3 regions of the Lysinibacillus sp. FSL M8-0216 genome follow, and region 1 is predicted to be linked to each of the others. Evidence: a T-box and tRNA genes for the amino acid it is inferred to sense, from the RefSeq annotation. Region 1 holds a T-box; the other regions hold tRNA genes.
The links. A T-box is a leader RNA that pairs with one kind of tRNA and senses whether it is charged. The one in region 1 lies ahead of trpS (tryptophan--tRNA ligase), so its partner is inferred to be a tRNA-Trp.

Region 1 (10,105 bases):
CTCTTTTTATTTTTAGTAAGCTATGGTCTCATGATCCTCTCATTAGGGAATCTTATATTGTATTTAAATTACCGTACGCTAGGGTATTCTTGGAAAGTTGTGTTCAAATTTATGTTTCAAACAACGGAATTTTATATGGCGGTTGGTGCTTGTATCATCATATGCGCTGTCGTTCTTGATATAGGCTTTGATCGAACGTCAGATAAGCTATAAATGATTAGCGGCGTGCCCGACCGAGGCCCATTGCCTCTTCCATACGTTTTAATGTGGCACTGGCAATTGCATTTGCTTTTTCAGCACCTTCATCAAGGATGACGTCTAATTCAGAGGATTCTACTAAATGATAGAATTTTTCTTGAATTGGCGTCAGGTGATCGATTACAGCAGTAGCTACACCTTGCTTGAAGCCACCATAACCAATGCCTTCATATTTTTTAACTAGATCATCAATAGAAATACCTGAAATAGCCGATTCAATCGTCAATAAATTTGAAACACCTGGTTTATTTTCTACATCAAATGCTACAATCCCATCAGAATCAGTTACAGCTGATTTAATTTTTTTCTCAATGTCTTTTGCTGTATCTAGCAATCTGATTGTCGCCTTTGTATTGGGATCAGATTTGCTCATTTTTTTTGTTGGCTCTTGTAGAGATTTAATGCGAGCACCAGCTTTTGGTAATTGAATCTCTGGAATTGTTAAAACGTCACCATAACGTTTATTAAAGCGTTCTGCTAGATCACGTGTTAACTCGATATGTTGTTTCTGATCATCGCCTACTGGGACAATATTTGTGTTGTAAAGTAGAATGTCTGCAGCCATCAATGGTGGGTATGTTAAAAGAGCCGCAGAGACACTCTCTTTACCATGAGATTTATCTTTAAATTGTGTCATACGTTCAAGTTCACCGATAGATGCAACACACTGTAACATCCATCCTGCCTGAGCATGTGCTGGCACCTCAGATTGAATAAATAATGTAGATTTTTTAGGATCGATGCCAGTGGCAATATAAGTAGCAGCAAGCTTACGAATACTTTCTCGTAATTCCTTCGGATCTTGAGCGACTGTAATAGCGTGTTGATCGACGATGCAATAGATTGCATCTCCTTCATCTTGAAGGGCAGGGAATTGCTTGAAGGCTCCTAAGTAGTTCCCTAAAGTTACAATTCCTGTAGGCTGTACACCAGAAAAGATGGTTGTCATAAAAATTTCCTCCTCGAATTCAAATAAAAAACATCACGCGTCCTCATTAGACTTTTTCTAATGAAGGGACGAATGATGTTTGAATCCGCGGTACCACCCAGCTTGCCTTAACGGCCACTCAGCTTCGTAACGTGAAGGGACGAGCCTTGCTAGTAGTTTCCATTCATGAAACGTTCACAAAGCTAACTCGGAAGTCCATTCCATATGCCCCACGATCTGTTTTCACCAACCACAGACTCTCTAAACGTGTCATTAACATATGTACTACTCTTCGTCAGCGTTTTTCTCAATTTAACATGAAATTGATTTTATTGCATTGAATTATATTATAAAGATTTCATTGTGTAAAGTCAGACTTTTGGCGGTGTTTTTTTTAGAGAAAAAATTATATGCTTTTTTTGTTGTGTAAATTTGTTATAAAAAGAAACTTTTTTATTAAAATTAACTTGAGGTGTACACGTCGAACTGACAATTTTCTCGTTTATCTTAGGTAAATGAGAACAGCAGAGCGACTTAAAAAGATGTTTAAAATACACTTAAAGTGGGAATAGTAGTAGTAGTTCGAAATGTTGTGAAAAAAGTATATACATTAAAAAGGTATATAAAAAGACAGAAAATTTAGCAAGACGCTCATTCTTTTTTTTATTGGAACTATATTCAAAAACAGCGGAGTGCTGTATAATGGTACTGTGTATTTTACATTACATTAATTCTAATTTAACACACTGGTTTATAGATATGATTACAAAATGAAAGGATGTGTCAGAACGAATGATCGTAACTCTATTTACATCACCAAGTTGTACCTCTTGCCGTAAAGCGAAAGCATGGCTAGAGGAGCACGAAATTCCCTATACAGAACGTAATATATTTTCTGAACCACTAAGTATTAGTGAAATTAAAAAAATCTTACGTATGACGGAAGATGGCACAGATGAAATTATTTCTACACGTTCTAAAATATTCCAAAAATTAAATGTAGATGTGGAAAGTTTACCTTTACAACGTTTATATGAATTAATTCAGGAATATCCTGGTTTATTACGCCGACCAATCATTCTAGATGAAAAACGTCTACAAGTTGGCTATAACGAAGATGAAATTCGTCGTTTCTTACCTCGAAAAGTTCGAGCATATCAGTTGCAAGAAGCACAAAGAATGGTGAATTAATTTTATCTATTCTGAATAAAATAAGTAGTAGATGTTACAGATGTGAGATGCATATTGTGACATCTATTTTTTTATGTTTTACTTATGTAAAACCTTCTATATAAAGTATAATAATTAATAGGGCAAAGTCATATATTTCCGTTAAAGTATGTTAAACTTGATTTAAGTTAAATAGTTTACTACAATTTCAATAATTCAAATATCTTCTGTGAAATGGTGTATATCCTTTTCATTTTATGACAGAACAGCATACAATAGTGTTAGAGACAACTGTAAATAAAAAATTTTAATGTTTGCAGTTCCTCGTGTGGTTTTACTGGTGTGGTCAAAGGTTGAAAAACAAATGCAGTATGAAGGTTAAAAACAAAGAATAAAAGCATACTAATGAAACAAAACTGTTTTTCGACATATGACAGTGAAGGGAGATGAGGTCTAGTGGACATCGAACGTGTAAATGAAAATACACTTAAGCTCTTTATTACGTACAATGATATAGAGGATCGCGGCTATAGTCGTGAAGAAATCTGGTACAATCGAGCAAAGGGTGAACAGCTTTTTTGGGATATGATTGATGAAGTAAATACGGAGGATTATTTTGATGTAGAAGGTCCGATTTGGATTCATATCAATGCATCTGAAGTAGGCTTAGAAATCATTGTCACACGTGCACATATCTTAAAAGACGGTGAAACATTAGATGGTCATTCGAATTTTGATGAACACAAAGAGATGTTTGCACCATTCGATGAAGTTGGGGACGATCTTCTTAGCCAACTAACTCAATTTGGTGACATGGATGAATCAGAATTATTTATGGATACAGACATTTATGTATATAAATTTAAAGATATTGATGAGTTAATCCCTGTTGCAAAACGAATGACGGACGAATTAGTGGATTCCTCATTATTTAAATATGAAAATTGGTACTATTTAGTGGTTGATTTCGGTAATGCAGATGAAGAGTTAAACCGTCACGATCGAAATGCGGTCATCAAAGAATTTTTAACGCCATCTAATTTTACGATTCATCGTTTAGAGGAGTACGGCGAAAAAATTATGGAATTTAATTGCTTTGAGACAGTTCGAAAATACTTTGCTTAAGCATATGTTTACTTGATTTTTTAGACTGTAGTGAACTCGGTAAATTTATCGAGATTCACTACAGTTTTTTATACGAAAAGCTCAGTAGTGTGGCATTTCATAAATTTCAAGAAAAAACAGCTTTTAATTTGTGATAGCTAATAATTTTTACTATAGTTGGCCAAAAAGGAGCTGATTATATGCTAATTGCCTATAATAATTTACAGCAGCTTTTTCACGCATATCAATATACGAGAAAAGCATTGCAGACATATAGGCGCCAGATGACATTTTTTTGTCCTCAATGTCTAGAACCAGTTCATTTAAAAATTGGTTCCTATAATATCCCGCATTTTGCACATCATACGCAAAGTCAATGTCCGAAATTATTTGCTGAAGGTGAATCAAAACTTCATTTACAAGGTAAAATTCAATTGTTTGAATGGCTACAAAAGCTTGGATATAAAGTGAAGTTGGAGCCCTATTTAACAGAGCTTTCTCAGCGTCCAGATTTGCTTGTTGCTTTAGAAACTAACAACGTCGCACTGGAATTTCAATGTAGCCCACTATCTCATCATAAATGGCAGGAGCGGACAACAGGCTATGAAAAAAATAACTTTCAAGCCATTTGGCTCTTTTTAACGCCTCAAAGATACGAAGCAATCAATGGAATTCGAAAAATAAGTATTCCTCCATTACTACAAAAGTCATTCATGACCACTTCAACAGGCCTTCCTTATTTAATGACCTATAATGCCAAAACAGCCCATTTTGAATATTGGACGAATCTCCTTCATGTGCATGGGCATACTTTTATAGGGAAAGTCCAAAAAATCCCCTTAGATAAGCAACGCTTTCCATTTTATTTACCAACTTGCATTTCCTTAGAAGAATTTCAACAGTATTGGCAGCTATATAAACATGCTTGCCAGCAATTTGCAAATAGGCGCCTCCTACATAGTAAACAAGGCGTGCAGGATACATTTTTACGATATTGTTATGAGTTGAATTTTTCTATTTCGGCAATGCCCTCTTATATCGGAATTCCGGTAAAAGATGGGACAGCAATTTCACTATTTGCAAGTGAATGGCAAACGATGCTGTTGCATTTTAGTCAACAGTTACGTTTAGAGCCATATGAATTAAAAAAACACCATATTCAAGATTTTCTCATGCAGTCTCATTTAGAATATACCGGGCAGGCAGTAAAAGCTGTTCAACAATATAGCCTCATATTGAATGGAATAGAACAAGATCAGAAACTACAGGATATTTGTGAGATCGTGTACGCACAATTATTTGCAATTGCCGCAATATACTGAGAAAATATGAGAGTATAGGGAAAAAAGCACATATAAAGGGGGCTGGCATGCACATGGCTAGTAACAGTAATCAAATTTTGGTACGAAATGAAGTACCTGAAGAATTAACATGGCGATTAGAGGATATTTTTGCATCCGATGCACTTTGGGAAGATGAGTTCAAGGAAGTTGCAGAGCTTGCTAAAAAAGCATCTAGTTTTGCAGGTACTTTAAATAATGGAGCACAAGCATTATTAGCAGCTTTACAGTATCACGATCATATTTATGAACGTGCAATGAAGCTCTACACATATGCTCATATGCGCTATGACCAGGATACGACAAATAGTTTTTATCAAGATATGAATAGCCGTATTCAAACATTAGCAACGAGTATTTCTGCTGGTCTATCATTTTTAACGCCAGAAATTTTGGCATTAAATGAAGAGACAATCGAAAGCTATTTAGCTGAAAATCAAGACCTACAATTGTACAAGCAATCATTAAAAGAAATAACAATGGCACGTCCACATGTCTTACCAGCGGAACAGGAAGCATTACTCGCTCAAATGTCTGAGGTAACTGGCACTGCCTCTAATACATTCAGCATGTTAAATAATGCGGATTTGGAATTCCCTTACGTGAAAAATGAAGATGGGGAAGAAGTACAACTTACACATGGTAACTATATCAAGTTTTTAGAGAGCAAAGATCGCTCAGTTCGTGAAGGTGCTTTTAAAGCCATGTACGCAACATATGGCAAGTTTAAAAATACGTTCTCGTCAACGCTAACAGGGAATGTGAAAAAACATAATGTGAGTGCTCGTATTCGTCATTATGACTCTGCACGCGAGGCAGCAATGTCTAATAATTTCATTCCTGAAAATGTTTACGATCAACTAGTAGAAACGATTCATAAGCATTTACCTGCGATGCAGCGCTATATTTCTTTACGTAAGAAGCTTTTAGGTGTTGATGAATTGCATATGTGGGATTTATTTGCACCTCTTGTAAAAGAGGTGGAAATGAAGGTTACTTACGACGAAGCTAAAGATATTTTAGTGAAGGCTTTAGCGCCATTAGGTGAGGAATATCAAAACATTGTTCAAAACGGACTAGATAACCGTTGGGTAGATGTTTTAGAGAATAAAGGGAAACGAAGTGGTGCATACTCATCCGGTGCTTATGGAACAAATCCTTATATTCTAATGAATTGGCAAGATAATGTGAATAATCTCTTTACGTTGGCACATGAATTTGGTCATAGTGTTCATAGTTATTATTCAAGAAATAATCAGCCATTTGTTTATGGGGATTACTCTATTTTTGTCGCTGAGGTTGCTTCGACATGTAATGAAGAGCTATTAAATGACTATTTACTTAAAACCATTGATGACCCTCAACAAAAAATCTACTTGCTAAATCATTGGTTAGACGGTTTCAGAAGTACAGTTTTCAGACAAACAATGTTTGCTGAATTCGAACACCTAATTCATCAAATGGATAAGAATGGTGAATCCTTGACAGCCGATCGATTGACTGAAGTGTATTATGAACTTAATAAAAAATACTTCGGTGATGATATGGTTGTGGATGAGGAAATTGGTTTAGAGTGGGCACGTATTCCGCACTTCTATTATAATTACTATGTTTATCAATATGCGACAGGTAAATCGGCAGCTACAGCATTGAGTAAACAGATTTTAGAGGAGGGTGAACCGGCTGTAGAACGTTATATTAATAACTTCTTAAAAGCAGGTTGCTCGGATTTCCCAATTGAAGTATTAAAGGCAGCGGGTGTTGATATGAACGTCGCGAAACCAATAGAGGATGCTTGTAAAGTATTTGAAGAGCGTTTAATTGAATTAGAAAAATTATTGTTGAATAACTAATTTGTTGGGCTATAGGATTATTCCTATAGCCTGTTTTTTTTATAGACAGCTTTAATTGAATGGAAAGAATAATGACTTTTTTTGATTTATAAATACTTTAAAAGAGTGCATCTTGGAAAAATACTGTTTGAAATCGCTTTCTATTTGACAAATTTGTGAATCTAGTATTGGATTCATTGCTAATTATATTATTCCATGATAGAGTAATTCTTGTGAAATAAATCACAAAACAAACATACACCCCTTTGTTTGAACGTGAACATTTCTCCCATCCCCTTTGTGAAAAAGAAGCGTCTCTATCGGTCGAGGATAGAGGCGTTTCTTTGTTTTTATGTAATAAAATAAGGACTCAACTAATGATCATTAGCTAAGTCCTTAACGTGTATTATTTAAGACGCCATAATGTAGCGTGAGTTGTCTGGATTCGTTCAATCTTTTGTTGCAGCATACGTTTCTTTAGTTCACGTTCGGCTGCTTGTTCTGTTAATGAATAGATAAATGCTATTTCATTTGTAGAAAGTGTATGGAATTTTGAAAATAAGTCCTCTATTGATGGTAAAGGCTGACGTACAAGCTGCTCATTGAGCATTTCTTCTAAAATATGTTCATAAACTTCATAGGCATAGCTACCACTAACCTTTAGTCCCTCATCTTCTATACATTCATTGAAAAATACGATACTTGGGACTTCGTCAACTTCCATTTCACGTTTAATGTATAAATCACATTGGAAAGCTCGTGCTGCTTCCTTTGAGCCGAAGTCAACGGTAAATTCATTCATATCTAGTTGAATATCCTCTGCGATCTTTAAAAGAGTAGCATAGGAGTTTACATCTTGATGGCTTAGTAATACATATTCTTGTAATTTCGATAAATATCGTGCACCTGCGCGTTTGCCCTGTAATTCGGCCGCTTTAATAGCGATAGAAGGTAATACAGGATGATTAATATCTAGCTCTATGCCTGATATACAACCCTTTACACGCTTGCTTAAGCAGTTTAAAGAAGTAAGCTCAGTGCTTAGAACAAAACGCCAAGTGAAGTAATGGTTGTATTCAAGCTGTAATTTACGAAGTACAGCTTGCATACTAAAAGCTTCAGGACAAAGTGGATCTACGAAAATATACAATTCAATAGGCTTATTGGCAGTAGAAATCGTTGGCGTTGGTTCTTGTAGCATTTGAATATTATTCACGTAACAATTCCCCCTCATCGTCATTAGGCGTATTAACCATGTGATGAGCTGTTAATACTAAACGTTGATAATAAGTTTCACGGAACTTCCCTTCCAAACCTACTTCATCCATAGCTTCTGACATACATTCCAGCCAAGCTTGTGCGCGATCTGGTGTAATCGGAAAATTCATATGACGTGCACGCATCATTGGATGTCCATGTTCTTCAGTAAAGAGATTTGGTCCACCTAAATACTGTGTTTGAAATTGAATTTGCTTACGGGCTGTCTCTGTTAAATCCTCTGGAAAGATTGGAATAAGATCAGGATGCTGAGCAACTCTTTTATAGAATGCATGAATAAGCTCTGCCAGTTTTTCAGCCCCCAGCTCCTCATAAGGAACAGTGTATTTTCGACTCATAAGTTATATGCTCCTTTAATTCTTTATATCGTAAAGTACCATTTACATACTCCGTCATTAAAATGTGAATTTCTTGTGACTACCTTCATTCTATCAACGTCTTTTCGTTTTCACAAATAAAGAGCTCTTTCGAATTGTTGTTCGCTATAAAAGCACAAATTTCACCACAGAGGGTGAAATTTGTTGGAAAATAGATAGATAGTAAGAATAATGCGATTACACGGTGAAGTAATTCATTACTTTTTTGACATAATTCTGTGTTTCTTTGAAAGGAGGGATGCCTCCATATTTTGTGACACGAGAAGCGCCAGCATTATAGGCTGCTAATGCTAGTGTAGGATCATTATTAAACTTATCTAGCATTTGGCGCAAATATTTTGCCCCAGCCATAATATTTTGTTCTGGATCAAAAGCATTGGTAACTCCTAGATACTGTGCTGTTTGAGGCATTAATTGCATCAAGCCTTGGGCTCCTGCATGACTAACTACAGATGGATTAAAATTAGATTCTTGTTTTATAACGGCTGCAATAAGCTTCTCAGGTACACCATAGGTTGCTGAGGCCTTTTCGATAATAGCAGCATATTGATCTGCTCCTGCCAAGGAGTTTGCATAGGCAGTTGAGCCAATCACATTATCTGAAACATAGGAATCAAGTTTTGTATGCTCATAAGAGCTTGTTAATGCCTGCTTAACGGATTCAGGAATGTACACAGCATTAGAACCTTTGTATAACAATGATTCAAGCGTGCCTTCTGAAGTATTAGCTAACTGATTGAAGATATCAGCGTTTGCTGTGCCTAAACCTAGTAAGCTAGAAAGCTTGGCATTGCTGGCAGTTGAAGCATCCCCTAATAATTCATTCATCATGTCAGAGAAAATAGATTGATTGTCTGTCAAAGCGTTTGTGGATGAACCATCTGTCGATCCAAGTGTTTGTAATGCTTGAATCTCCATTAAAGATCTTAGTGATTGAATATCCAAGAAGTTAGTCACCTTTCTTTTTATACTATTATAAATTTTGCTGCTGTAAAGCCTTCATAAAGCGGGCGATTTTCTTATCAGTTTCCTGCTTTGGAATACCATATTGTTGTAAAAATTCGTCGAAGATTGCTTTTCCTTTTATGGCATCTTTTGCTTCATATTCTACCTCATAATCGTCGCACTGCAAATAGTAAGAATGGTCAAAAACAAGAAGCCCCTCTTTATATGGAATTTCGACACGATCTGTAGTAAGTGAGCCAAACACCCGTAATTGGTCTAAGGGAATGCCATGAAGGGCAAGTTTTTTGGCAACCTCTTGAGCAAAAAAGCCTTCGCCCTCCAGCATTTTCTGAGCTTGATCTGCTGTTAATGGGTCCGTAGTTTCAAGGTGAGCATGCTCAGCATTTTTTTCTTTCAGTGTACATTCATAATATTCACCGATTTGCCTAATGCGCAGTCCACTTTGTAGCTTGCGAATCGCATGAGTAGGTGTGTCGAAATAATGATTTGTTTGACGATGAATAGCATTATTACGAATGTGGAAATCTTGTAATAGTTGCTCGTATTGATGTTTAGTTAGGAGATTTTTAAACTCGATTTCAATTTCTTGTGTCATTTATATTCACCTATTTATTTTTTTATTTTTCATTCGCTGTTTCGCTTGATTTAACATTTACACACTGCAACTATTTACCCTCTGTGCTAAAATAAGAGGAAGAGTACAACGAAAAGGGGAACCGCACGTGCGTAAAATTTATACAATAGAAACATCGAATTTTGAACAAGATCAACTTCATTTTAGTTTAAACGACAATGAAGTAAATTTACAGTTAAAACCTGCTGGACAACTTATTGCAGATTCAGATGATTTTG
Region 2 (10,105 bases), 1.5 Mb from region 1:
TTTTAGCAAGTGAGTTTTTAATACATTCTCGTACACGAGATGGAGCACAACATATATTAGAAGTGATGCAAACAAAAGAAACCTGGTCTATTCAAGAGCTACATGACCATCAAGAACTCATGAATTACTCAGTTGATTTAGAAGTGTTTGTCGAATACTTAGTGGATAAAGGGTATATTCATATAGAGCCAGTTACTGCGAAAAACGAAATGATCTTTCACCGCCATTATAAGGTCAATAAAGATGCTCTAGAAATCGGTCAATGACTGTAGTATGCTTGTAATCGAGGTATCTAAAAAATACCTCGATATTTTTTTAGAAAAGTAGTTGACGAATAACATATTGGTATTGTATTATATTAATTGTCGCTAAGACATAACGAATAACTCGATAAAAAACACAAAAAACTTTTTCAAAAAAGTAGTTGACATGTTTCGAACGAGATGTTAATATAAAGGAGTCGCTGAAAAAAACGACTTAAATAATGAACCTTGAAAACTGAACAAGCAAAACGTAATCAATAAAGTTTTTAGTAGCTAGCCTAGCTAGTGAACGAAACAAAATTTTGGACATCAAAATTGATGCCAGCAAAACAATTTGAGCTAATCAAATTTCTTTTATGGAGAGTTTGATCCTGGCTCAGGACGAACGCTGGCGGCGTGCCTAATACATGCAAGTCGAGCGAACAGAGAAGGAGCTTGCTCCTTCGACGTTAGCGGCGGACGGGTGAGTAACACGTGGGCAACCTACCTTATAGTTTGGGATAACTCCGGGAAACCGGGGCTAATACCGAATAATCTGTTTCACCTCATGGTGAAACACTGAAAGACGGTTTCGGCTGTCGCTATAGGATGGGCCCGCGGCGCATTAGCTAGTTGGTGAGGTAACGGCTCACCAAGGCGACGATGCGTAGCCGACCTGAGAGGGTGATCGGCCACACTGGGACTGAGACACGGCCCAGACTCCTACGGGAGGCAGCAGTAGGGAATCTTCCACAATGGGCGAAAGCCTGATGGAGCAACGCCGCGTGAGTGAAGAAGGATTTCGGTTCGTAAAACTCTGTTGTAAGGGAAGAACAAGTACAGTAGTAACTGGCTGTACCTTGACGGTACCTTATTAGAAAGCCACGGCTAACTACGTGCCAGCAGCCGCGGTAATACGTAGGTGGCAAGCGTTGTCCGGAATTATTGGGCGTAAAGCGCGCGCAGGTGGTTTCTTAAGTCTGATGTGAAAGCCCACGGCTCAACCGTGGAGGGTCATTGGAAACTGGGAGACTTGAGTGCAGAAGAGGATAGTGGAATTCCAAGTGTAGCGGTGAAATGCGTAGAGATTTGGAGGAACACCAGTGGCGAAGGCGACTATCTGGTCTGTAACTGACACTGAGGCGCGAAAGCGTGGGGAGCAAACAGGATTAGATACCCTGGTAGTCCACGCCGTAAACGATGAGTGCTAAGTGTTAGGGGGTTTCCGCCCCTTAGTGCTGCAGCTAACGCATTAAGCACTCCGCCTGGGGAGTACGGTCGCAAGACTGAAACTCAAAGGAATTGACGGGGGCCCGCACAAGCGGTGGAGCATGTGGTTTAATTCGAAGCAACGCGAAGAACCTTACCAGGTCTTGACATCCCGTTGACCACTGTAGAGATATAGTTTCCCCTTCGGGGGCAACGGTGACAGGTGGTGCATGGTTGTCGTCAGCTCGTGTCGTGAGATGTTGGGTTAAGTCCCGCAACGAGCGCAACCCTTGATCTTAGTTGCCATCATTTAGTTGGGCACTCTAAGGTGACTGCCGGTGACAAACCGGAGGAAGGTGGGGATGACGTCAAATCATCATGCCCCTTATGACCTGGGCTACACACGTGCTACAATGGACGATACAAACGGTTGCCAACTCGCGAGAGGGAGCTAATCCGATAAAGTCGTTCTCAGTTCGGATTGTAGGCTGCAACTCGCCTACATGAAGCCGGAATCGCTAGTAATCGCGGATCAGCATGCCGCGGTGAATACGTTCCCGGGCCTTGTACACACCGCCCGTCACACCACGAGAGTTTGTAACACCCGAAGTCGGTGAGGTAACCTTTTGGAGCCAGCCGCCGAAGGTGGGATAGATGATTGGGGTGAAGTCGTAACAAGGTAGCCGTATCGGAAGGTGCGGCTGGATCACCTCCTTTCTAAGGATATTTTCGGAATACAAACCTTGGGTTTGTAAGATTACGTTTTGCGTTCAGTTTTGAAGGTTCATTCTTCTGAATGAAATACTTCAAAACTTGTTCTTTGAAAACTGGATAAAACGACATTGAAATAGTAACAAACACATTTATTTTTTAAGTTTTTTATAGGCTTAATAACATTAAAAGGTTTCAAGACACGAGCAGTTAAATGCGATGTGTATTGAAAGCTGATAGGTTAAGTTATTAAGGGCGCACGGCGAATGCCTTGGCACTAGGAGCCGAAGAAGGACGGCACTAACACCGATATGCTTCGGGGAGCTGTAAGTGAGCTTTGATCCGGAGATTTCCGAATGGGGGAACCCACTACGTTTAATCGCGTAGTATCTTGACGTGAATACATAGCGTCTTGAAGGCAGACCCAGGGAACTGAAACATCTAAGTACCTGGAGGAAGAGAAAGAAAAATCGATTCCCTGAGTAGCGGCGAGCGAAACGGGAAGAGCCCAAACCAAGAGGCTTGCCTCTTGGGGTTGTAGGACACTCAATACGGAGTTACAAAAGAGCGAGTTAGATGAAGCGACTTGGAAAGGTCCGCCAGAGCAGGTAAAAGCCCTGTAGTCGAAAGTTCGTTCCCTCCTGAGTGGATCCTGAGTACGGCGGAACACGTGAAATTCCGTCGGAATCCGGGAGGACCATCTCCCAAGGCTAAATACTACCTAGTGACCGATAGTGAACCAGTACCGTGAGGGAAAGGTGAAAAGCACCCCGGAAGGGGAGTGAAAGAGATCCTGAAACCGTGTGCCTACAAGTAGTTAGAGCCCGTTAATGGGTGATAGCGTGCCTTTTGTAGAATGAACCGGCGAGTTACGATTACGTGCGAGGTTAAGCTTTAGAAGGCGGAGCCGCAGCGAAAGCGAGTCTGAATAGGGCGAAATAGTACGTGGTCGTAGACCCGAAACCAGGTGATCTACCCATGTCCAGGGTGAAGGTAAGGTAACACTTACTGGAGGCCCGAACCCACGCACGTTGAAAAGTGCGGGGATGAGGTGTGGGTAGCGGAGAAATTCCAATCGAACTTGGAGATAGCTGGTTCTCTCCGAAATAGCTTTAGGGCTAGCCTCGTGATGAGAATACTGGAGGTAGAGCACTGTTTGGACTAGGGGGCCATCCCGGTTTACCGAATTCAGACAAACTCCGAATGCCAGATATTTATACACGGGAGTCAGACTGCGAGTGATAAGATCCGTAGTCAAAAGGGAAACAGCCCAGACCACCAGCTAAGGTCCCAAAGTAATCGTTAAGTGGAAAAGGATGTGGCGTTGCACAGACAACCAGGATGTTGGCTTAGAAGCAGCCATCATTTAAAGAGTGCGTAATAGCTCACTGGTCGAGTGACGCTGCGCCGAAAATGTATCGGGGCTAAACGATTCACCGAAGCTGTGGATTGACATCTACGATGTCAGTGGTAGGAGAGCGTTCTAAGTGCGTTGAAGTCAGACCGGAAGGACTGGTGGAGCGCTTAGAAGTGAGAATGCCGGTATGAGTAGCGAAAGACGGGTGAGAATCCCGTCCACCGTATGACTAAGGTTTCCTGAGGAAGGCTCGTCCGCTCAGGGTTAGTCGGGACCTAAGCCGAGGCCGATAGGCGTAGGCGATGGACAACAGGTTGATATTCCTGTACCACCTCCTCACCGTTTGAGAAATGGGGGGACGCAGTAGGATAGGGTAAGCGCGCTGTTGGTTATGCGCGTCCAAGCAGTAAGGCGTGTGTGTAGGCAAATCCGCACACTGTAACGTTGAGCTGTGATGGCGAGTCCGTATGGACGAAGTTCCTGATTTCACACTGCCAAGAAAAGCCTCTATCGAGGTGAGAGGTGCCCGTACCGCAAACCGACACAGGTAGTCGAGGAGAGAATCCTAAGGTGTGCGAGAGAACTCTCGTTAAGGAACTCGGCAAAATGACCCCGTAACTTCGGGAGAAGGGGTGCTCTTGAGCGTGCAAGCGCATGAGAGCCGCAGTGAATAGGCCCAGGCGACTGTTTAGCAAAAACACAGGTCTCTGCAAAACCGTAAGGTGACGTATAGGGGCTGACGCCTGCCCGGTGCTGGAAGGTTAAGAGGAGTGGTTAGCGCAAGCGAAGCTGCGAATTGAAGCCCCAGTAAACGGCGGCCGTAACTATAACGGTCCTAAGGTAGCGAAATTCCTTGTCGGGTAAGTTCCGACCCGCACGAAAGGCGTAACGATCTGGGCACTGTCTCAACGAGAGACTCGGTGAAATTATAGTACCTGTGAAGATGCAGGTTACCCGCGACAGGACGGAAAGACCCCGTGGAGCTTTACTGTAGCCTGATATTGAATTTTGGTACAACTTGTACAGGATAGGTAGGAGCCAGAGATCTCGGAGCGCCAGCTTCGAAGGAGGCGTCGGTGGGATACTACCCTGGTTGTATTGAAATTCTAACCCATGCCCCTTAGCGGGGCAGGAGACAGTGTCAGGCGGACAGTTTGACTGGGGCGGTCGCCTCCTAAAAGGTAACGGAGGCGCCCAAAGGTTCCCTCAGAATGGTTGGAAATCATTCGTAGAGTGTAAAGGCACAAGGGAGCTTGACTGCGAGACCTACAAGTCGAGCAGGGTCGAAAGACGGGCTTAGTGATCCGGTGGTTCCGCATGGAAGGGCCATCGCTCAACGGATAAAAGCTACCCCGGGGATAACAGGCTTATCTCCCCCAAGAGTCCACATCGACGGGGAGGTTTGGCACCTCGATGTCGGCTCATCGCATCCTGGGGCTGTAGTCGGTCCCAAGGGTTGGGCTGTTCGCCCATTAAAGCGGTACGCGAGCTGGGTTCAGAACGTCGTGAGACAGTTCGGTCCCTATCCGTCGTGGGCGTAGGAAATTTGAGAGGAGCTGTCCTTAGTACGAGAGGACCGGGATGGACACACCGCTGGTGTACCAGTTGTCTTGCCAAAGGCATCGCTGGGTAGCTATGTGTGGACGGGATAAGTGCTGAAAGCATCTAAGCATGAAGCCCCCCTCAAGATGAGATTTCCCATTACGCAAGTAAGTAAGATCCCTCAAAGACGATGAGGTAGATAGGTTCGAGGTGGAAGTGTGGTGACACATGGAGCTGACGAATACTAATCGATCGAGGACTTAACCAAAAAAGTTTGAAACCTTCAATGAACCGTTTATCCAGTTTTGAAAGAATAAAATTATTATATTATACTTGTAATTTCGATAAAATATGTTATAATAAGTATTGTCTTTCAAATAGTCTAGTGATGATGGCAAAGAGGTCACACCCGTTCCCATACCGAACACGGAAGTTAAGCTCTTTAGCGCCGATGGTAGTTGGGGGCTTCCCCCTGTGAGAGTAGGACGTCGCTAGGCTGTATACTAAAATTATTCCGAAGTAGCTCAGTTGGTAGTAGCACCTGACTGTTAATCAGGTTGTCGCAGGTTCGAGTCCTGCCTTCGGAGCCATTCTTGGAGAGTTGTCCGAGTGGCCGAAGGAGCACGATTGGAAATCGTGTAGGCGGTTAACACTGTCTCAAGGGTTCAAATCCCTTACTCTCCGCCAGCACTTTTAATTATTCCAAACGAAGGCCCCTTGGTCAAGTGGTTAAGACACCGCCCTTTCACGGCGGTAACACGGGTTCGAATCCCGTAGGGGTCACCATTCATTTTTATACCCAGATGGAGGATTAGCTCAGCTGGGAGAGCATCTGCCTTACAAGCAGAGGGTCGGCGGTTCGAGCCCGTCATCCTCCACCATTTTTAAAAACAACATATATCATTATCGCGGGGTGGAGCAGTGGTAGCTCGTCGGGCTCATAACCCGAAGGTCGTTGGTTCAAATCCAGCCCCCGCAACCAAATGGTCCCGTGGTGTAGCGGTTAACATGCCTGCCTGTCACGCAGGAGATCGCCGGTTCGATCCCGGTCGGGACCGCCATTTTTATAGTATATGGGTCAGTAGCTCAGTTGGTAGAGCATTAGATTGAAGCTCTAAGTGTCGGCGGTTCGATTCCGTCCTGACCCATCATTTTTTTGCCGGTGTAGCTCAGTTGGTAGAGCAACTGACTTGTAATCAGTAGGTCGTGGGTTCGACTCCTATCGCCGGCACCATTTATTCCCGGAGGGGTAGCGAAGTGGCTAAACGCGGCGGACTGTAAATCCGCTCCTTAGGGTTCGGCGGTTCGAATCCGTCCCCCTCCACCAGTTTTTATCAAATAGGGGCATAGTTTAACGGTAGAATAGAGGTCTCCAAAACCTTTGATGTGGGTTCGATTCCTACTGCCCCTGCCAATTAAATTTTATGGCGGTTGTGGCGAAGTGGTTAACGCACCTGATTGTGGTTCAGGCATTCGTGGGTTCGATTCCCATCAGTCGCCCCATTTAACTTTAAAATAAAACAAAATAATATTAATAATGGCGGTTGTGGCGAAGTGGTTAACGCACCTGATTGTGGTTCAGGCATTCGTGGGTTCGATTCCCATCAGTCGCCCCATTTTTATATATAATTATCTTTTGGGGTATAGCCAAGCGGTAAGGCAACGGATTTTGATTCCGTCATGCCCTGGTTCGAATCCAGGTACCCCAGCCATTTATTGCGGAAGTAGTTCAGTGGTAGAACACCACCTTGCCAAGGTGGGGGTCGCGAGTTCGAACCTCGTCTTCCGCTCCAAGTATGATGGCGGCATAGCCAAGTGGTAAGGCACAGGTCTGCAACACCTTTATCACCGGTTCAAATCCGGTTGCCGCCTCCATATTTTTACTGCTAATCGGTTTATCCGATTTTTTTTATCTCCATTATGCCGGTGTGGCGGAATTGGCAGACGCGCACGACTCAAAATCGTGTTCCTTTGGAGTGTCGGTTCGACCCCGACCACCGGTATCTAAAAAGTGAAAGAATCCTTGATAACTCAAGGGTTCTTTTTTTATGTTGAAAATTTGTAGAAAAACTGTATACATTAAGATTGAATATTCTTCCATGAAAAGGGGGGCTAACGAATGAGCTATGTTATTCAAGCTACAGAAAAGAATAGAGGTATTGGAAGCGAGTATGAAACTAAAGCTTTATTATACTTGATGAATTTTAGAACAGATAGTAATGATATTAGTTACTATATAACTTCAATGATTTGACTGGTTCGTGTAATCAGGTAAGTAAACTATGGGATAATGTTCGTTGACGAGATTTCTTTAGAATCACTGTTATTTTATAAAGAGCAATTATTTAATGCAGAAGATGCTGAGAGTAAAGTACAAGAACTAGATGAACAAATACGAGAATTAGAATCAATTATTACTATGTTTGAAATTGCAAAGGACAAAGGTATTTCAACTAAAAAAGAAGTTATCTCTAATGTTTTATTCTCCATGAATGAAAAATATAAAAGTATTGATCCAAATGGAACTTTATTTTTTGATAGTCTGTTTACTAAAAAAACAGAAACATACTCCGTAATCAAATAATATTTACTACTACTCTAAAAACCGAAGAAATAGGAAAGTATGATAAAGAAGAATTTAAGTTTGTAAATCATATTGACTATTCTACACATATTCCTAGTAGCATTTTAAATGAGGGATATCTGGATTACTTTAAAATATTGTTAAAAGAATTTATTCATGATTTTAATTAGTGAAGTTTGAAAGGCACATTAAGTGCCTTTCAATAATTCTACCTGTTCACCCCTACCTGTAGAAATTTGTTTGAGGCTGGTTGGGACTTAGATCTCGTATAACAAGCGAAGCTATAATACTACTTGGAGGTATTAGGGGTACTGGTGAATACGTTTAGAACCAAAAAAATAGTAATACAAACCATAGCTTTGGTTTGTATTACTAATGTTAGTATGCTTCACCTTTTGAAATTATTGAACGCGAGCAAATCCAAATCCTGAAGCGTAGTCATCACCTATAGCAGCTCCATAACCACCTTTAATATCTACTGATTTTGCTCTCGCTTGTAAGTTAGAACGTAGTTGCGTGTTAGACAATGACGGATTTTCAGCCCAAATTTTTGCTGCTAAACCAGAGACATGAGGGGTAGCCATTGATGTGCCGCTAATTGTATTATAACCGCCATTATACCATGTAGAATAAACTGATGAGCCAGGAGCTGAGATTTCAATATCACCTTCCTGGATTACATAATCTCCAGCTGTAGATATATAACCACGTGAAGAGTAGTCAGCTACACGATAAGTCCCATTTTGTTGTACATTTTCTAAAGCTGCAACGGCGATTGCATTTGGTAATGCCCCCGGATAACCAATTGTTCCTTGCGCATAGCCTGAATTACCAGCTGCAGCTACTATTAGAACTCCTTTACTGTATGCGTAATTGACAGCACTTGAAATGAGGCTATTATTCGCTGAAGAACCTAGAGACATACTAATAATTGTTTTGCTACCAGTAGCTGTTGCTTGATCTGCTGCATGTCGAATAGCAGCAGCAATATCATCTGAGTATCCAGAGCCGCTATCTAATAACACTTTGTAAGCCCAAAGATCAGCATCTGGAGCTACACCGTAAATGCCTGCTTGATCGCTTCCACCATCAGCTAAGGCCGTACCAGCAACATGTGTACCATGTCCGTTTCTATCTGTACAGCTGTTATTAATGGGTGTTGTCGCACCTGTAAAGTCTTTACATTGCTCTACGTTATTGACAAGGTCAGGATGAGAAGTATTTACACCCGTATCGAGTACGGCAATATTAATGCCACTTCCTCCAGTTGTAGATGTTAAAGTATCATTGTTATAAATTGCTTTAATTCCCCAAGGTATTTGTTGAGAAGCTCTTAAAGAAGTTACCAAATCCAGGGTTTCATTTTCTACCATACTATCGTCTTCCAAACCTATCGTATCTAATGTAACGATAGGAACTTTTGTAACTGTGAAATTTTTATTCTTCTGTAATGCTTCGAATTGTTTTTCATTCATATCAGTTGAAAATCCGTTCTCTGTTAATTCCCAACGAGCAGAATATTGAGTTTTTAATGTTGATTTTTCTGATTTTTTGTTTGCCTCAACATAAACACGGAATTTCTCCTGACCACCGTCGTTTCCTGAGCTATCTTCGCTATTCATCGCTGTTGCGTACACCGGATTTATTACTGATCCTGCAATCAAAAGACTTAGCAACGTACTTTTCATTTTTTTCATTCATCCCAACCCCTTTTCAAATTAAGTTATAGTACTACAATTTGAATCTACCATAATTTAGGTTTTTTGATTATTGGGAAAATTATGATTATAATAAATGTAAAATATAGTCATTCGATACGGGAGGTTATGAAAATGAAGATAGGTTCATTAATTAAGTACTATCGTACAAAGCTAGGAATGACACAGAATTCAGTGGCAATGGGGATTTGCTCGATTCCTCATTTAAGTAAAATTGAGAATAATAATAAAGAAGCAAATAGCGAGACAATACGTCTACTGCTAGAACGATTAAATATTAGTATTCATGATGTAGAGAATAACGAACAAAATATTATTTGCCTATTAAATGATTTACAAAAACATATAAATTACCTAGAGAATGAGAAAGTAAAAGAGACAATGAGCAGATTAAAAGAATATGAAGAAATAATAGGTTTTACAGAATCTATTTATTTATATGAACTTTATAAGTTACGTTATTATGTGTTTGTTAAAGAGCATAAATTAGCAGACAATCAATTAAGATGGCTAAATGCCCACCGACAAAATTTTTCCCAACATGAAAGGTATTTACATTCATATTATTATGCATTAGTTTTAATTACAAAAGGTAAATATGAGGAAGCAGCTAAAGAACTAACTCAAATACTTCAAATACATCCAGAACTAGGGTCACTAGAAGGAGAGTTTTACTATCATTTCGCTTTAATAAAAGGGCGGTTAGAAGAACCAAGCCAAGCAATTATTTATGGGAAAAAAG
Region 3 (10,105 bases), 510 kb from region 1:
AAAGTATAGTGCTAGTGGCCGCTATGCTACCAATGGCGACAGCGTTAGAAAAAACAGGAGGCATGGCTATATTATCTGACGGGATTATTAAAGTTCTTGGTGACTATGGTCCCTATGGTGTCCTCATAGGTGTTTATATTTTGACAGCTGTCTTTGGACAATTTATTAGTAATACGGCGACGGCTGTATTGTTTGCACCAATAGCTATGAGTGCTGCAATAGCAATGGAGGTTAATCCTACAACATTTATGATTGCAGTAGCAGTAGCCGCGAGTATGGCGTTTGCCACACCAATTGCATCCCCAACTAATGCGCTGGTAATGACAGCTGGGGGCTATAAATTTATGGACTTTGTAAGAATAGGGATACCGTTACAAATTGTTATGTTTATTGTCATGATGATAACTATCCCATTCTTTTTCCCATTATAAAATTCAGTTTAAGACTATAGATAAACTCAAACTTTTGAGTTTATCTATAGTCTTTTTTGAAATCAAGTAAAGTCGTTGACTCCATTTAGGAGTGTAGTGCCCCTCATTCCAGTTCACCTTTATATAAAAAACTGCATCTACATACTGAAAGATCGGTTTAATATCGATTTTTTTCCTGCTATCAAAAAAAATCTATTAATTTTTTCTTGTAAGATATGATAAAATTATATTTTAATTAGTGGTATAACATAAACCTTAAGGGTGAAAATATTATTTGTAGTCAAAGGTTTATTTTGATTATTAATATAGGAAGTAATTCTATGTCGAGAAAAAAAGTTAAACTTTTTTTGAAAAAGTGTTGACCTTTTAAAAATAAGGGTGTAGTATTATACAAGTCGCCACGGTGACACGCTAAAACAAAGCAAAACATGAACCTTGAAAACTGAACAAGCAAAACGTAATCAATAAAGTTTTAAGTAACTAGCTTAGCTAGTGAACAAAACAAAATTTTGGACATCAAAATTGATGCCAGCAAAACAATTTGAGCTAATCAAATTTCTTTTATGGAGAGTTTGATCCTGGCTCAGGACGAACGCTGGCGGCGTGCCTAATACATGCAAGTCGAGCGAACAGAGAAGGAGCTTGCTCCTTCGACGTTAGCGGCGGACGGGTGAGTAACACGTGGGCAACCTACCTTATAGTTTGGGATAACTCCGGGAAACCGGGGCTAATACCGAATAATCTGTTTCACCTCATGGTGAAACACTGAAAGACGGTTTCGGCTGTCGCTATAGGATGGGCCCGCGGCGCATTAGCTAGTTGGTGAGGTAACGGCTCACCAAGGCGACGATGCGTAGCCGACCTGAGAGGGTGATCGGCCACACTGGGACTGAGACACGGCCCAGACTCCTACGGGAGGCAGCAGTAGGGAATCTTCCACAATGGGCGAAAGCCTGATGGAGCAACGCCGCGTGAGTGAAGAAGGATTTCGGTTCGTAAAACTCTGTTGTAAGGGAAGAACAAGTACAGTAGTAACTGGCTGTACCTTGACGGTACCTTATTAGAAAGCCACGGCTAACTACGTGCCAGCAGCCGCGGTAATACGTAGGTGGCAAGCGTTGTCCGGAATTATTGGGCGTAAAGCGCGCGCAGGTGGTTTCTTAAGTCTGATGTGAAAGCCCACGGCTCAACCGTGGAGGGTCATTGGAAACTGGGAGACTTGAGTGCAGAAGAGGATAGTGGAATTCCAAGTGTAGCGGTGAAATGCGTAGAGATTTGGAGGAACACCAGTGGCGAAGGCGACTATCTGGTCTGTAACTGACACTGAGGCGCGAAAGCGTGGGGAGCAAACAGGATTAGATACCCTGGTAGTCCACGCCGTAAACGATGAGTGCTAAGTGTTAGGGGGTTTCCGCCCCTTAGTGCTGCAGCTAACGCATTAAGCACTCCGCCTGGGGAGTACGGTCGCAAGACTGAAACTCAAAGGAATTGACGGGGGCCCGCACAAGCGGTGGAGCATGTGGTTTAATTCGAAGCAACGCGAAGAACCTTACCAGGTCTTGACATCCCGTTGACCACTGTAGAGATATAGTTTCCCCTTCGGGGGCAACGGTGACAGGTGGTGCATGGTTGTCGTCAGCTCGTGTCGTGAGATGTTGGGTTAAGTCCCGCAACGAGCGCAACCCTTGATCTTAGTTGCCATCATTTAGTTGGGCACTCTAAGGTGACTGCCGGTGACAAACCGGAGGAAGGTGGGGATGACGTCAAATCATCATGCCCCTTATGACCTGGGCTACACACGTGCTACAATGGACGATACAAACGGTTGCCAACTCGCGAGAGGGAGCTAATCCGATAAAGTCGTTCTCAGTTCGGATTGTAGGCTGCAACTCGCCTACATGAAGCCGGAATCGCTAGTAATCGCGGATCAGCATGCCGCGGTGAATACGTTCCCGGGCCTTGTACACACCGCCCGTCACACCACGAGAGTTTGTAACACCCGAAGTCGGTGAGGTAACCTTTTGGAGCCAGCCGCCGAAGGTGGGATAGATGATTGGGGTGAAGTCGTAACAAGGTAGCCGTATCGGAAGGTGCGGCTGGATCACCTCCTTTCTAAGGATATTTTCGGAATACAAACCTTGGGTTTGTAAGATTACGTTTTGCGTTCAGTTTTGAAGGTTCATTCTTCTGAATGAAATACTTCAAAACTTGTTCTTTGAAAACTGGATAAAACGACATTGAAATAGTAACAAACACATTTATTTTTTTAAGTTTTTTATAGGCTTAATAACATTAAAAGGTTTCAAGACACGAGCAGTTAAATGCGATGTGTATTGGAAGCTGATAGGTTAAGTTATTAAGGGCGCACGGCGAATGCCTTGGCACTAGGAGCCGAAGAAGGACGGCACTAACACCGATATGCTTCGGGGAGCTGTAAGTGAGCTTTGATCCGGAGATTTCCGAATGGGGGAACCCACTACGTTTAATCGCGTAGTATCTTGACGTGAATACATAGCGTCTTGAAGGCAGACCCAGGGAACTGAAACATCTAAGTACCTGGAGGAAGAGAAAGAAAAATCGATTCCCTGAGTAGCGGCGAGCGAAACGGGAAGAGCCCAAACCAAGAGGCTTGCCTCTTGGGGTTGTAGGACACTCAATACGGAGTTACAAAAGAGCGAGTTAGATGAAGCGACTTGGAAAGGTCCGCCAGAGCAGGTAAAAGCCCTGTAGTCGAAAGTTCGTTCCCTCCTGAGTGGATCCTGAGTACGGCGGAACACGTGAAATTCCGTCGGAATCCGGGAGGACCATCTCCCAAGGCTAAATACTACCTAGTGACCGATAGTGAACCAGTACCGTGAGGGAAAGGTGAAAAGCACCCCGGAAGGGGAGTGAAAGAGATCCTGAAACCGTGTGCCTACAAGTAGTTAGAGCCCGTTAATGGGTGATAGCGTGCCTTTTGTAGAATGAACCGGCGAGTTACGATTACGTGCGAGGTTAAGCTTTAGAAGGCGGAGCCGCAGCGAAAGCGAGTCTGAATAGGGCGAAATAGTACGTGGTCGTAGACCCGAAACCAGGTGATCTACCCATGTCCAGGGTGAAGGTAAGGTAACACTTACTGGAGGCCCGAACCCACGCACGTTGAAAAGTGCGGGGATGAGGTGTGGGTAGCGGAGAAATTCCAATCGAACTTGGAGATAGCTGGTTCTCTCCGAAATAGCTTTAGGGCTAGCCTCGTGATGAGAATACTGGAGGTAGAGCACTGTTTGGACTAGGGGGCCATCCCGGTTTACCGAATTCAGACAAACTCCGAATGCCAGATATTTATACACGGGAGTCAGACTGCGAGTGATAAGATCCGTAGTCAAAAGGGAAACAGCCCAGACCACCAGCTAAGGTCCCAAAGTAATCGTTAAGTGGAAAAGGATGTGGCGTTGCACAGACAACCAGGATGTTGGCTTAGAAGCAGCCATCATTTAAAGAGTGCGTAATAGCTCACTGGTCGAGTGACGCTGCGCCGAAAATGTATCGGGGCTAAACGATTCACCGAAGCTGTGGATTGACATCTACGATGTCAGTGGTAGGAGAGCGTTCTAAGTGCGTTGAAGTCAGACCGGAAGGACTGGTGGAGCGCTTAGAAGTGAGAATGCCGGTATGAGTAGCGAAAGACGGGTGAGAATCCCGTCCACCGTATGACTAAGGTTTCCTGAGGAAGGCTCGTCCGCTCAGGGTTAGTCGGGACCTAAGCCGAGGCCGATAGGCGTAGGCGATGGACAACAGGTTGATATTCCTGTACCACCTCCTCACCGTTTGAGAAATGGGGGGACGCAGTAGGATAGGGTAAGCGCGCTGTTGGTTATGCGCGTCCAAGCAGTAAGGCGTGTGTGTAGGCAAATCCGCACACTGTAACGTTGAGCTGTGATGGCGAGTCCGTATGGACGAAGTTCCTGATTTCACACTGCCAAGAAAAGCCTCTATCGAGGTGAGAGGTGCCCGTACCGCAAACCGACACAGGTAGTCGAGGAGAGAATCCTAAGGTGTGCGAGAGAACTCTCGTTAAGGAACTCGGCAAAATGACCCCGTAACTTCGGGAGAAGGGGTGCTCTTGAGCGTGCAAGCGCATGAGAGCCGCAGTGAATAGGCCCAGGCGACTGTTTAGCAAAAACACAGGTCTCTGCAAAACCGTAAGGTGACGTATAGGGGCTGACGCCTGCCCGGTGCTGGAAGGTTAAGAGGAGTGGTTAGCGCAAGCGAAGCTGCGAATTGAAGCCCCAGTAAACGGCGGCCGTAACTATAACGGTCCTAAGGTAGCGAAATTCCTTGTCGGGTAAGTTCCGACCCGCACGAAAGGCGTAACGATCTGGGCACTGTCTCAACGAGAGACTCGGTGAAATTATAGTACCTGTGAAGATGCAGGTTACCCGCGACAGGACGGAAAGACCCCGTGGAGCTTTACTGTAGCCTGATATTGAATTTTGGTACAACTTGTACAGGATAGGTAGGAGCCAGAGATCTCGGAGCGCCAGCTTCGAAGGAGGCGTCGGTGGGATACTACCCTGGTTGTATTGAAATTCTAACCCATGCCCCTTAGCGGGGCAGGAGACAGTGTCAGGCGGACAGTTTGACTGGGGCGGTCGCCTCCTAAAAGGTAACGGAGGCGCCCAAAGGTTCCCTCAGAATGGTTGGAAATCATTCGTAGAGTGTAAAGGCACAAGGGAGCTTGACTGCGAGACCTACAAGTCGAGCAGGGTCGAAAGACGGGCTTAGTGATCCGGTGGTTCCGCATGGAAGGGCCATCGCTCAACGGATAAAAGCTACCCCGGGGATAACAGGCTTATCTCCCCCAAGAGTCCACATCGACGGGGAGGTTTGGCACCTCGATGTCGGCTCATCGCATCCTGGGGCTGTAGTCGGTCCCAAGGGTTGGGCTGTTCGCCCATTAAAGCGGTACGCGAGCTGGGTTCAGAACGTCGTGAGACAGTTCGGTCCCTATCCGTCGTGGGCGTAGGAAATTTGAGAGGAGCTGTCCTTAGTACGAGAGGACCGGGATGGACACACCGCTGGTGTACCAGTTGTCTTGCCAAAGGCATCGCTGGGTAGCTATGTGTGGACGGGATAAGTGCTGAAAGCATCTAAGCATGAAGCCCCCCTCAAGATGAGATTTCCCATTACGCAAGTAAGTAAGATCCCTCAAAGACGATGAGGTAGATAGGTTCGAGGTGGAAGTGTGGTGACACATGGAGCTGACGAATACTAATCGATCGAGGACTTAACCAAAAAAGTTTGAAACCTTCAATGAACCGTTTATCCAGTTTTGAAAGAATAAGCTTTCAATTGAATAAGTGAAGTGATGATGGCAAAGAGGTCACACCCGTTCCCATACCGAACACGGAAGTTAAGCTCTTTAGCGCCGATGGTAGTTGGGGGCTTCCCCCTGTGAGAGTAGGACGTCGCTTCGCTTATTTTTTATGGAGGATTAGCTCAGTTGGGAGAGCACCTGCCTTACAAGCAGGGGGTCGGCGGTTCGAGCCCGTCATCCTCCACCATTTTGGTCCCGTGGTGTAGCGGTTAACATGCCTGCCTGTCACGCAGGAGATCGCCGGTTCGATCCCGGTCGGGACCGTTATTTTTTTATTGCCGGTGTAGCTCAGTTGGTAGAGCAACTGACTTGTAATCAGTAGGTCGTGGGTTCGACTCCTATCGCCGGCACCATTATTCCCTTGGAGGGGTAGCGAAGTGGCTAAACGCGGCGGACTGTAAATCCGCTCCTTAGGGTTCGGCGGTTCGAATCCGTCCCCCTCCACCATTTTAGGGGCATAGTTCAACGGTAGAATAGAGGTCTCCAAAACCTTTGGTGTGGGTTCGATTCCTACTGCCCCTGCCAGGTATTGAGGTACTCGTTCATATATGGCTGTTATTATATAGTGGCGGTTGTGGCGAAGTGGTTAACGCATCGGATTGTGGTTCCGACATTCGTGGGTTCGATTCCCATCAGTCGCCCCATTTTAAAATTGGGGTATAGCCAAGCGGTAAGGCAACGGATTTTGATTCCGTCATGCCTAGGTTCGAATCCTAGTACCCCAGCCATTTTTTATTTTACGAGCCATTAGCTCAGTTGGTAGAGCATCTGACTTTTAATCAGAGGGTCGAAGGTTCGAGTCCTTCATGGCTCATCATTTTTTATTAATTTTGCGCCCGTAGCTCAATTGGATAGAGCGTCTGACTACGGATCAGAAGGTTATGGGTTCGACTCCTGTCGGGCGCGCCAATTTATTCATGTTTTCGGAATGTAGCTCAGCTTGGTAGAGCACTTGGTTTGGGACCAAGGGGTCGTAGGTTCGAATCCTGTCATTCCGATCATCTATAAATGGGGCCTTAGCTCAGCTGGGAGAGCGCCTGCCTTGCACGCAGGAGGTCAGCGGTTCGATCCCGCTAGGCTCCACCATTTTAATATTTTTGGAGGTATACCCAAGTCTGGCTGAAGGGATCGGTCTTGAAAACCGACAGGCGGGTAACACCGCGCGGGGGTTCGAATCCCTCTACCTCCTCCATTTCGGGTCAGTAGCTCAGTTGGTAGAGCATTAGATTGAAGCTCTAAGTGTCGGCGGTTCGATTCCGTCCTGACCCACCATTATTTGCGGGTGTAGTTTAATGGTAAAACCTCAGCCTTCCAAGCTGATGTCGTGAGTTCGATTCTCATCACCCGCTCCAAAATGGGCCTATAGCTCAGCTGGTTAGAGCGCACGCCTGATAAGCGTGAGGTCGATGGTTCGAGTCCATTTAGGCCCATCATTATTCCGAAGTAGCTCAGTTGGTAGTAGCACCTGACTGTTAATCAGGTTGTCGCAGGTTCGAGTCCTGCCTTCGGAGCCACGGCCCGTTGGTCAAGTGGTTAAGACACCGCCCTTTCACGGCGGTAACACGGGTTCGAATCCCGTACGGGTCATCAAGCATGTAGCACAGTTGTGTGCTACATGCTTTTTTTATCTTTGCATAAACAGGTATCAAAGCTATAAATCCTTTGACAAGGTTTTGTAGCTTTTTAATGTTAGGTCTAAACATTTCCTTCTACCAAATGCTCATAATCCCTCTCTTTTTATAGGCTCGTTTAAAGGAGTACTATAATTCAATTACTACTTGGAACGATGCTTTATAGTAAATTTGAACAAACTATTTCATATATGCAATATGTATGTTTTTTCACTAGCTATTTTCATGGTGCTTATTGCCTCGTTCCTCTAATATGAGGATAAGTGGAGGAATCGATATGAATATACAGGAGATACAATGTTTTTTAAATCAATACCAGCTGGAACAAAATGAATCCAAACTTTGGTTAGAAAATAGATTACAACAGATTAAAAGTGCAGGGGAATATAAGCCTACAACAGAGGAGCTAGTTTTTGGCGCACGAGTTGCATGGCGTAATAGCAATAAATGTATTGGACGGTTGTTTTGGCAATCATTGCATGTAGTAGATGCACGAGAAGTTTTAGATGAACAGGGCATTTTTCAAAAGTTACTAGAGCATATTGAGTATGCCACTAATCATGGGAAAATTCGTCCAACTATAACAGTGTTTGCAACTGACAGAGTACGGATTTGGAATCATCAGCTAATTCGTTATGCAGGCTACGAAACAGAAGAAGGCATTATTGGAGATGCACATTCCATCATTTTTACAAAAGTATGTGAATCGATGGGCTGGAAAGGCGAGCGTACGCCGTTTGATGTATTACCACTTGTCATACAGGTAGATGGACATGCTCCCCAACTATTTACGATTCCTACCGAGTATATTTTAGAGGTTCCAATACGTCATCCGGAATCGGAAGCTGTAGAGAAATTAGAATTGAAATGGTATGCTGTTCCTATTATTTCGAGTATGCGTTTTCAAATGGCTGGCATTGATTTTCAAGCAGCTCCATTTAATGGCTGGTATATGGGGACTGAAATTGGGGCACGCAATTTAGCCGATCATGAGCGTTATAATATGCTCCCAGCTATTGCGGATATATTTAATCTGGATACAACCAAACAAGCTTCTCTTTGGCGTGACCGAGCATTAGTGGAGCTCAATATAGCTGTCCTTCATTCTTTTAAAGAGAATGGTGTGAGCATTGTAGATCATCATACTGCTGCTCAGCAGTTTAAATTATTTGAGGAAGCTGAGGAATCAGCAGGGCGAGAAGTTACGGGTAACTGGACATGGTTAATCCCACCACTTTCCCCTGCGACCACTCATATATTCCATAAGCCTTATGTAAATACCTACCATACGCCCAATTATTTTTATCAGAAACCATGTTATTAACTTTAAAGGAGTTGTTCATAAACGAACAGCTCCTAAGTACCTTTTTAGGAGAGAGGCAATTCAAGATGTTGAACCAAAATATTTCGAATATCCCTTGGCAACAATTGACGACACCTTATGGCAGAGGAACAGACATTCCTCGCCTAATTGAACAGGAACAATATCAAGAGCTGACTGAACTAATCGAACATCAAGGAACACTTTGGCAGGTGACGCCATGGGTTTTGCTTATTCTTTTAAAAAAGCTTTCAAGTAAAAATGTGAAGGAAGTCTCCTTAGCAGAAATAGAGCTTTATTTAGCTGTGGCTCATGCAATAACTGAGGATTATCAAGATTCAACACATAACGTTTCAACGATGCAAGAGCTTTTGGATACGAAATATTTATGGGTGGAAAATGAAGAGGATGATGAGCTGGAATGGGAGGAAGATACACCTAGAGGCTATGAACCAGAAGCTTTTTTAGGCTATTATTATTTTAGTTTTTTACTCCTTCAAGAGGCAATCCCTGTTTTTACTGCTATTAAGGCACATACCAAGAGCACAACAGAGGAACTTGAGGAACTGCTAGCCTTACTAAAACATCAAAAAAAGAAATGGATATAGACAAAAAGCAGATGGGGTCAGATCACTTCCCCAACTGCTTAAATTTAATGGACATATTCATCTTTAGAGGCTCGCATGGAACATAAGAAGAGTGTCATAGCAACAACAACAAAGAGCCAGCCGGCAATATTCCAACCACCAAATAAATCATGGAGGTATCCGAAAAGAATCGGCCCAATGGCAGCGAATAAATAGCCCAATGATTGTGCAAACCCTGATAGATCAGCGGCTTCAAATGCTGTACGTGTGCGAAGTGTAAAGAACATCATTGCTAATGCGAATGAAGCTCCACCTGCTAAACCTAGAAGGATCATCCATAATATCCCCAACGTTGTCCATTCCATTACAACGCCGACAAATCCTACTAAATAGAACGATGTAAACATAAGGACAAGTGGTCTTTGTGAAGTCATTTTACCAGCAATAATGGGGACAGCCAATGCCATGGGGACTTGTGAGAATTGCATAATGGAAAACATCCAACCAGCTTTATCAGGAGCCAATCCCTGCGCAATATAAATTTCAGGAATCCAAGCTGCTGTCGTATAAAATAATAAAGATTGTAAGCCCATTGCACCTGTTACTGCCCATGTAACAGGTGATTTCCAAAGGGGTTTACCTGTTTTTTTGGCCGTAGTAGCTGGTTCTGGCTTATTCAATTTCAATTGAGGTATCCAAATTAAAATCGTTAATACGACTAATATAAGCGCCACAGCCAATGCTCCCTGCCAACCTAGTGAAGAATTAGCTATTGGATA

Region 2: it has a tRNA-Trp gene. The T-box ahead of trpS (tryptophan--tRNA ligase) is inferred to sense a tRNA for this amino acid. The anticodon was not compared.
Region 3: it has a tRNA-Trp gene. The T-box ahead of trpS (tryptophan--tRNA ligase) is inferred to sense a tRNA for this amino acid. The anticodon was not compared.

What each region holds. Positions count from the first base shown of each region.
Region 1 is NZ_CP152007.1:763,993-774,097, forward strand. Features, by position in the region: gene trpS (tryptophan--tRNA ligase) at 218-1,207, opposite strand; T-box leader at 1,269-1,494, opposite strand; gene spxA (transcriptional regulator SpxA) at 1,982-2,377, shown strand; gene mecA (adaptor protein MecA) at 2,813-3,481, shown strand; gene MKX57_RS03520 (competence protein CoiA family protein) at 3,661-4,782, shown strand; gene pepF (oligoendopeptidase F) at 4,836-6,653, shown strand; gene MKX57_RS03530 (DsbA family protein) at 7,039-7,848, opposite strand; gene MKX57_RS03535 (hypothetical protein) at 7,841-8,248, opposite strand; gene MKX57_RS03540 (lytic transglycosylase domain-containing protein) at 8,465-9,232, opposite strand; gene MKX57_RS03545 (CYTH domain-containing protein) at 9,261-9,848, opposite strand; gene MKX57_RS03550 (hypothetical protein) at 9,976-10,105, shown strand, end outside.
Region 2 is NZ_CP152007.1:4,091,266-4,101,370, reverse strand. Features, by position in the region: gene MKX57_RS20440 (nucleotidyltransferase-like protein) at 1-266, shown strand, start outside; rRNA gene MKX57_RS20435 (16S ribosomal RNA) at 617-2,168, shown strand; rRNA gene MKX57_RS20430 (23S ribosomal RNA) at 2,402-5,329, shown strand; rRNA gene rrf (5S ribosomal RNA) at 5,443-5,558, shown strand; tRNA gene MKX57_RS20420 (tRNA-Asn) at 5,575-5,651, shown strand; tRNA gene MKX57_RS20415 (tRNA-Ser) at 5,657-5,748, shown strand; tRNA gene MKX57_RS20410 (tRNA-Glu) at 5,773-5,847, shown strand; tRNA gene MKX57_RS20405 (tRNA-Val) at 5,867-5,942, shown strand; tRNA gene MKX57_RS20400 (tRNA-Met) at 5,969-6,043, shown strand; tRNA gene MKX57_RS20395 (tRNA-Asp) at 6,047-6,122, shown strand; tRNA gene MKX57_RS20390 (tRNA-Phe) at 6,137-6,209, shown strand; tRNA gene MKX57_RS20385 (tRNA-Thr) at 6,220-6,295, shown strand; tRNA gene MKX57_RS20380 (tRNA-Tyr) at 6,305-6,388, shown strand; tRNA gene MKX57_RS20375 (tRNA-Trp) at 6,402-6,475, shown strand; tRNA gene MKX57_RS20370 (tRNA-His) at 6,489-6,564, shown strand; tRNA gene MKX57_RS20365 (tRNA-His) at 6,602-6,677, shown strand; tRNA gene MKX57_RS20360 (tRNA-Gln) at 6,699-6,773, shown strand; tRNA gene MKX57_RS20355 (tRNA-Gly) at 6,780-6,854, shown strand; tRNA gene MKX57_RS20350 (tRNA-Cys) at 6,863-6,936, shown strand; tRNA gene MKX57_RS20345 (tRNA-Leu) at 6,984-7,064, shown strand; gene MKX57_RS20340 (hypothetical protein) at 7,181-7,315, shown strand; gene MKX57_RS20335 (hypothetical protein) at 7,352-7,645, shown strand; gene MKX57_RS20330 (S8 family peptidase) at 8,047-9,342, opposite strand; gene MKX57_RS20325 (helix-turn-helix transcriptional regulator) at 9,478-10,105, shown strand, end outside.
Region 3 is NZ_CP152007.1:255,214-265,318, forward strand. Features, by position in the region: gene MKX57_RS01175 (SLC13 family permease) at 1-431, shown strand, start outside; rRNA gene MKX57_RS01180 (16S ribosomal RNA) at 992-2,543, shown strand; rRNA gene MKX57_RS01185 (23S ribosomal RNA) at 2,778-5,705, shown strand; rRNA gene rrf (5S ribosomal RNA) at 5,772-5,887, shown strand; tRNA gene MKX57_RS01195 (tRNA-Val) at 5,899-5,974, shown strand; tRNA gene MKX57_RS01200 (tRNA-Asp) at 5,979-6,051, shown strand; tRNA gene MKX57_RS01205 (tRNA-Thr) at 6,065-6,140, shown strand; tRNA gene MKX57_RS01210 (tRNA-Tyr) at 6,151-6,234, shown strand; tRNA gene MKX57_RS01215 (tRNA-Trp) at 6,239-6,312, shown strand; tRNA gene MKX57_RS01220 (tRNA-His) at 6,356-6,431, shown strand; tRNA gene MKX57_RS01225 (tRNA-Gln) at 6,441-6,515, shown strand; tRNA gene MKX57_RS01230 (tRNA-Lys) at 6,529-6,601, shown strand; tRNA gene MKX57_RS01235 (tRNA-Arg) at 6,620-6,696, shown strand; tRNA gene MKX57_RS01240 (tRNA-Pro) at 6,712-6,785, shown strand; tRNA gene MKX57_RS01245 (tRNA-Ala) at 6,798-6,873, shown strand; tRNA gene MKX57_RS01250 (tRNA-Ser) at 6,887-6,979, shown strand; tRNA gene MKX57_RS01255 (tRNA-Phe) at 6,984-7,059, shown strand; tRNA gene MKX57_RS01260 (tRNA-Gly) at 7,066-7,139, shown strand; tRNA gene MKX57_RS01265 (tRNA-Ile) at 7,144-7,217, shown strand; tRNA gene MKX57_RS01270 (tRNA-Asn) at 7,225-7,301, shown strand; tRNA gene MKX57_RS01275 (tRNA-Glu) at 7,303-7,374, shown strand; gene MKX57_RS01280 (nitric oxide synthase oxygenase) at 7,696-8,742, shown strand; gene MKX57_RS01285 (hypothetical protein) at 8,808-9,347, shown strand; gene MKX57_RS01290 (MFS transporter) at 9,392-10,105, opposite strand, start outside.